DNA from 3 places in the Oceanobacillus sp. FSL W8-0428 genome. Region 3 is predicted to be linked to each of the others. Evidence: riboswitches for the same ligand, from Rfam matches in the RefSeq annotation. Region 3 holds a riboswitch; each other region holds the start of a gene.
What was found. Region 3 has a riboswitch for preQ1 ahead of queF (preQ(1) synthase). Riboswitches for the same ligand answer to the same signal wherever they lie in the genome.

Region 1 (2,272 bases), 1.6 Mb from region 3:
CGTGGACTCGCTTGGTAGCCCCAGAATTGACCGAAGAATTAAGTGAAAAAGTTATTTCAGGAACTGCAGAGCAAAGCGGAGATGTACCAATTGAAGATCTGGAGCATCGTCGTGACCGCTTCTTGATTAAACTGATGGGGCTTTTAGAGGAAGAAGGTTTCTGGCCGGCAGAAAGGCTGCTTTCCTATGATAGAAAGTAAGCAAATATGGAAGGGCCGTGTATTGCCCGAATGGGTAGATTATAATGGCCATTTGAATGATGCATATTATGCTTTGATTTTCAGCCGCAGCCTGGATGCCTTGATGGATGAAATTGGACTCGATGAAGAAGGAAGAAAAGCAAACGCTTATACTATATTTACCCTGGAAGCGCATATTAAATATTTAAAAGAAGCACATGAAAATGAAGAACTGCATACAAATGTTACTGTTTTGAACAAGGATGAAAAGCGTATGCATCTTTGGTTTGAAATGAAAAATGAAGAAAATACGACTGTGGCAACCAGTGAACAGATGGTAATGGGAATGGACCAGATATCAGGGCGCCCTGCGCCGTTTCCAGATACAGTTGATGTGCGGATTAATCAATTTCCTAGATTGCCAAAAGAGAATTGGCCTACTGGAGCGAATACACTTATGGGTATTCGTGAGAAAAAATAACATATACTTTTGATTGAAACAAAAATATTTGTATTGTCATAGGTAATATATACTCCCTTTATTGTGAACAGAGAAATAATTAAAATTCTCTCAGATGATAAAGGGAGCATTTGCTATGCCCGAAAGAACAGATATCATTCGCTGTAAGACTGTATTAGCTGTTGAAAAATAATTCAACATTTGTAAAAATGGTAACATCATCAGGAAAAATATGTTATACTGCCATTTGTAATCAACATTAATAAAATCTACGAAACGAAGTAGAAGAGGTTCTAGCTAACACCCTCTATAAAAAACTAAGGATAACCATACCGAGCCTTAGGTATGGTTTTTTATATTTTCTGGGTGTATAGGATTCTCTTTTTCAGATTGGAAAGGGGATTTTTTTATGGGAAAAAATAATAAGCGCGCAGTAGTTGTATTTAGCGGTGGCCAGGATAGCACTACCTGCTTATTTTGGGCATTAGAAAAGTTCGAGCATGTGGAATTAGTGACCTTTGATTACAATCAACGTCATAGCCTGGAGATTGAAGTCGCCAGGGAAATTGCTGAAGAGCAAGGGTTGAGACATCATATCCTGGATATGTCATTACTGAATCAATTAGCTCCTAATGCTCTGACAAGGGCGGATATAGAAGTGGAAAATGCCGAAGAGGAAGGAAAATTACCAAATACATTTGTCCCGGGAAGAAATTTACTGTTTCTTTCATTTGCAGCAATTTTAGCTAAGCAAATCAATGCAAAGCATATTATTACCGGTGTATGTGAGACAGATTTTAGCGGATATCCGGATTGCCGTGATATCTTTACTAAGTCTTTAAATGTCACATTAAATTTGTCAATGGACGAAGATTTTGTTATTCACACTCCATTAATGTGGCTGGACAAAGCAGAAACATGGGAAATGGCGGACGGGCTGCAAGTCTTCGATTATATCAGAGAGAGAACACTAACCTGCTATAACGGAATAAGAGGGGCCGGGTGCGGAGAGTGTCCGGCATGCCAATTGCGCCAGCGAGGGTTAGATCAATATCTGGCAAGAAGGCAGGAGGTGAATCAATAATGTTCGGGTTTCGTATTGTTGAAGAACTGCAAAAACTGGATGAAGATATTCAAAGAGAGCATTTAGCCTACCATCAAAAACGAGTAATGGTAAGTAAAGAATTTACATTCGATGCGGCACACCATCTTCATTGTTATGAGGGAAAGTGTAAAAATCTTCACGGGCATACCTATAAAGTTATATTCGGTATCAGCGGTTTTGTTGATGAAATCGGCTTAGTTATTGATTTCTCCGATATAAAAAAGATTTGGAAGGACAAGATTGAAGTATTTTTAGATCATCGTTATTTAAATGAAACATTACCAAAAATGAATACAACTGCAGAAAATATGGTCGTCTGGATTTTTGAACAAATGGAAGAAGCAATCCGTGACCTGCCTAACGATTGTAAAGTAGAACTTGTCCGGCTGTTTGAAACGCCGACGAGTTATGCTGAGGCCAGACGGGAGTGGATTTATCATGCGTAAAATACCTGTTTTAGAGATATTCGGACCTACGATCCAAGGGGAAGGAATGGTAGTGGGACGTAAAACGATGTTTGTAAGGACA
Region 2 (2,272 bases), 150 kb from region 3:
ATGGAATAGTCAGATGGTAATTTAGAAGCACTGTTTGATAAGGATAACCCTTCTTTGAAAAAAGGATGCAGGTCTTTATCCTCTGCTCCGGCCTCGTTCATGCAAACAAACAGGGACAAGTTATCGGAAAACTGTAACAGTGTATAGTCAGCTTCAAAGCTTTGCTTATCAAAATCCTTCATGGTACTGATTAACCATTCCTGACGCTTTGCTTCCTGTTGAACAAATGCTTCCGCTTCAGGGAGAGAGGATTTTATCAGGAAACGTTTATAATGTTCACTGCAAAGTAAAGCAGCGTAGCTATCCTTCTCCTGAACCTGTTCAATACCCTGCGTGTATAATACGGTTTTTGGAATGGTTGGAAAATCAATAAATGAATAAGGCTGATTAGCCTGATCATTCCAAAAGGGCTGCTTGTCAAATGCTTTCCAGCCACAGTCGTGCTGATAAGCAGCATAAATAACAGAATCTTTGTAAGGAGCATGCTCCAAATAACTGGAGTCCAGATGTTTTAAAAATTCTCCTGATAAAAGAGCATGGTCTGGCTGTGCTATAAAAATAAAATGCTCGTCCTGATTTCTGATAATCATATTAATCCTTCCCTTCAAAATGATAATTTACAAAAAATGATATTTATAAAGAGGTGATCTGATTATACTCATTAGTATAGTTAAAAAGGGTTATCTGGATTTCAATTATTAAAAAGACGATGGATGATCCACCGTCTTATTCTCGATTCTATATTATTTTATCAAAATGTATCCGTTTATATAAAGTATAGAAAATCGGGATACCAATCAGCAATACAATTAATTCACTGGCTCCTGTTGTAAGCCATGTAAGCAGGAATGGTAAGTTTAAAGCAATCTTTAGCATAAAAGCGATAATAAACATATTAAAGCTGAAAATCAATGTATTCAGGAATAACAGTGTGAGTGTATTTTTAATATATTTCTTTAAGAAAATAATAATTCCTAACGATATAGCAGTATGTGCTGTCCCGAATAAGAGATCGAGCCCGCCTGCCATTGAAAATAAATTAGATGCAAATACACCAATTGTAATTCCGAAAAAGTAACGTTTATCAAAGATAATTAAATGGTTAAACATCTCTGATATTCGAAATTGAATCGCTCCGAATGCAACGGGAGAGACCAGCAAGGATAGAGCAACATATAGCGCTGCGATAATCCCGTTAACCACAAGTGTTTTTATATTCATATTTTGTTTTCCTCCTAGTTTTTTAGCGTGGGATGGTTACGAACCACGTCATGCAACGCTTATCATATCAGTATTTGAATTGGAAAACAATCGTTTTATACTATTTATAGTGTAAATAGTAGTCGTGTTTATTGTTTTTCTCGTCATTGGTCAAATCTCCACAATATGAATTGCTATTGCAGCAATTTCATCCAATTTTCATTTCAATAGAAGGATGATTTAACAACATGCAAGCAGGATAATGAAGAACATGTTCATAATGGAATAGGAAGGTATAGACGCTTATTCTCAGGTGCGAAAGTTGAGTTATTAATTTAAACAGAAGTTAAATAATCTGAACGAGAAAACATTTTTGACCGCTGGACTTCACTCATTTATAATTAGTTACATAAAGTAAGTTTATTATTTTTAGTGAAATATAAAACCGGAAAGGTGACTATTATAAATGGAAAAGAAATTTTTTGACGAACAGACAATATACGTATCAGATATAACTATACAGGTAACAGATTTACAACGTTCTATTCAATTTTATCAAGATTTTTTGGGCTTTAGAATAATGCGGAAAACAGATAATAAAGCAGTACTTTCGGCAGACAGCAAGAAGGCTTTAATTACTCTGGAGCAGCCTGAAGGAGTTGTGTCAAAACAAAGAAGAACAACAGGGCTCTATCATTTTGCTATTCTTCTGCCGGAACGAAAAGACCTGGCAGTATTTTTAAAATATCTTTTGCAGGAGGGGAGAAGATATACGCTGCAATTAGGTGCTTCTGATCACTTAGTCAGTGAAGCACTCTATTTCTCAGATCCGGATGGAAATGGGATTGAAGTAGCGAGAGACCGATTATCTGAAAGCTGGAGCTGGTCAGAAGAATCTGTACAAATGAGCACAGAACCGCTTGATGCAGATGGACTTCTCGAACTAGCAACAGAGGAGTGGAATGGCATGCCTGAAGAAACCCTTATTGGACATATTCATTTACATGTGAATGATTTGTCAAAAGCAAAGGAGTTCTATGTAGAAGGATTAGGCTTTCAAGAAGTAACCGTT
Region 3 (2,272 bases):
TTAGGCGGGGCTGCAGATTTTTATATCACGCCATCGTCTTATGAAGAAGTACAGGCAATTATCCGCTTTGCCAACCAGGAAAATGTACCATTTACAATGCTTGGAAATGGTTCTAATTTAATCGTGAAGGATGGCGGAATCCGGGGAATTGTTATGAACCTTCAACAGCTGGCGTCCATTTGGCGAGAAGGGGATAAGGTCATCTCTCAAAGTGGTGCAAGAATTATTGATGCTTCCCGTTTTGCTTTGAAGGAAGAACTTACGGGGCTGGAGTTTGCATGCGGGATTCCGGGTTCTGTCGGGGGAGCTCTGTATATGAATGCAGGCGCATACGGCGGAGAAATTAAAGATGCGCTGGAAAGCACAGTAGTTGTAACGAAAGATGGAGAGCTGCTGTCATTAACTGCGGATCAGCTGGATCTCAGCTATCGCACAAGTAATATCCCGGACAACGGCTATATTGTTTTAGAAGCAACCTTTGCTCTAAAATCCGGAAGCAAGGAAGAAATTAAAGAAGTAATGGATGATCTTACATATAAGAGAGAATCCAAGCAGCCATTGGAATATCCATCTTGCGGCAGTGTATTTAAGAGGCCGCCCGGTTTTTTTGCCGGCAAGCTGATTCAAGACAGTAATCTTCAAGGACAGCAAATTGGTGGAGCGGAAGTTTCTACAAAACATGCTGGTTTTATTGTCAATAAAAATAATGCAACAGCGTCAGAATATATTTCATTAATTCAATTTGTCCAGGCGACAGTGAAAGAGAAATTTGATGTACAGTTAGAACGTGAAGTGCGCATTATTGGCGAGGATATGGAGAAATAAAATTGTAGAGCAGGCTCCGGGCATGAAAGGTAAGATACGGAACTTTGTAATATAAAAGAAAGATTGACATTCAGAGTCTACATTCTTATAATATGAAGTGTTAATTTTAACCAATAGGCAGAGGTTCTTAGCGTTAACCCTCTATAAAAAACTAAGGACAACTTGTAATTATCAAGCTGTGTTCCTTGGGAGCATGGCTTTTTTGTTTATCTTAAAATATCAAAAGGAGGTGAGCAGCATGGCAGGAAGAAGTGAAAAGGATCTGCAAGGAATTGAATTGCTGGGAAATAAAGAAACGAAATATGCGTTTGATTATACACCAGAGATTTTAGAGGTGTTTGATAATCAGCATCCGAACCGGGATTATTTTGTGAAATTAAACTGTCCGGAATTTACAACACTTTGTCCAATGACAAATCAGCCTGATTTTGGAACAATTTATATCAGCTATATTCCAGATATTAAAATGGTAGAGAGTAAATCTTTAAAATTATATTTATTCAGTTTCCGAAACCATGGTGATTTCCATGAGGACTGTGTCAATATCATTATGAATGATTTAATTGAACTGATGGATCCCCGTTATATTGAAGTGAGAGGAAAATTTACGCCACGCGGAGGAATCTCCATTGATCCATATTGTAATTATGGAAAAACGGGAACGAAATTTGAAAAGATGGCAGAAGACCGGTTAATGCAGCATGATATGTATCCGGAAACTGTAGATAATCGATAGAGGGAAACGTTAGGTCCTTGAACCTTTGGAGAGAAGGGAACAGGATAATGTATATTTACTTAAATGCTGTCTTTGTTGGGCTGTTATTGTTGTCCAATGTTTTGTCGGTCAAATTATTTCAAATGGGAAGCTTTGTGTTGCCGGCTGCAGCGATTGTTTATGTGATTACGTATTTAATGATGGATGTTATTGGCGAGGTTTATGGAAAAAAGGCTGCGAGAAAAACGATTCAAGCCGGATTTTTCACACAGATTATTGCTATGATATTTATTTATATTGCGATTCAGCTTCCACCGGCAGCGGATTTTCAATCACAGGCTGCTTTTGAAGAAATTTTTAATGGGAGTTTCCGCGTGATTTTAGCCAGTCTGGTTTCTTATTTTGTCAGCCAGAACTTAGGTGTTACAATTTTTCATAGATTAAAGCATCGTCATGGCAGGAAAAAGCTATGGCTGCGTAATAGTTTATCAACGATGACCAGCCAGCTCATTGATACGATATTATTTATTATAATTGCTTTTTGGGGGATTGTCCCGACAACAGTTTTACTTGGAATGATTGTATCACAATATATATGGAAGTTTATTGTTGCAGTGATGGACACACCATTTGCGTATCTGCTGGTCCGCTTAGCTAGAAAGCATGAGGAGAAAAACCAGGCGGAGTTATTGGAGGCTTCTTAAACAGGAGAATCTGATAGATTAATTCTTG

Region 1: it holds a riboswitch for preQ1, as region 3 does, so the genes downstream of both, queC (7-cyano-7-deazaguanine synthase QueC) here and queF (preQ(1) synthase) in region 3, are expected to answer to the same signal.
Region 2: it holds a riboswitch for preQ1, as region 3 does, so the genes downstream of both, MKY30_RS10745 (QueT transporter family protein) here and queF (preQ(1) synthase) in region 3, are expected to answer to the same signal.

Annotation. Positions count from the first base shown of each region.
Region 1 is NZ_JBBORB010000001.1:4,056,653-4,058,924, reverse strand. Features, by position in the region: gene MKY30_RS19450 (3-hydroxyacyl-CoA dehydrogenase NAD-binding domain-containing protein) at 1-200, shown strand, start outside; gene MKY30_RS19445 (thioesterase family protein) at 187-660, shown strand; PreQ1 riboswitch class I at 921-966, shown strand; gene queC (7-cyano-7-deazaguanine synthase QueC) at 1,049-1,723, shown strand; gene queD (6-carboxytetrahydropterin synthase QueD) at 1,723-2,190, shown strand; gene queE (7-carboxy-7-deazaguanine synthase QueE) at 2,183-2,272, shown strand, end outside.
Region 2 is NZ_JBBORB010000001.1:2,300,078-2,302,349, forward strand. Features, by position in the region: gene MKY30_RS10740 (DUF3891 family protein) at 1-590, opposite strand, end outside; gene MKY30_RS10745 (QueT transporter family protein) at 739-1,221, opposite strand; PreQ1 riboswitch class I at 1,230-1,274, opposite strand; gene MKY30_RS10750 (VOC family protein) at 1,667-2,272, shown strand, end outside.
Region 3 is NZ_JBBORB010000001.1:2,447,987-2,450,258, forward strand. Features, by position in the region: gene murB (UDP-N-acetylmuramate dehydrogenase) at 1-825, shown strand, start outside; PreQ1 riboswitch class I at 940-986, shown strand; gene queF (preQ(1) synthase) at 1,064-1,561, shown strand; gene MKY30_RS11490 (queuosine precursor transporter) at 1,609-2,244, shown strand.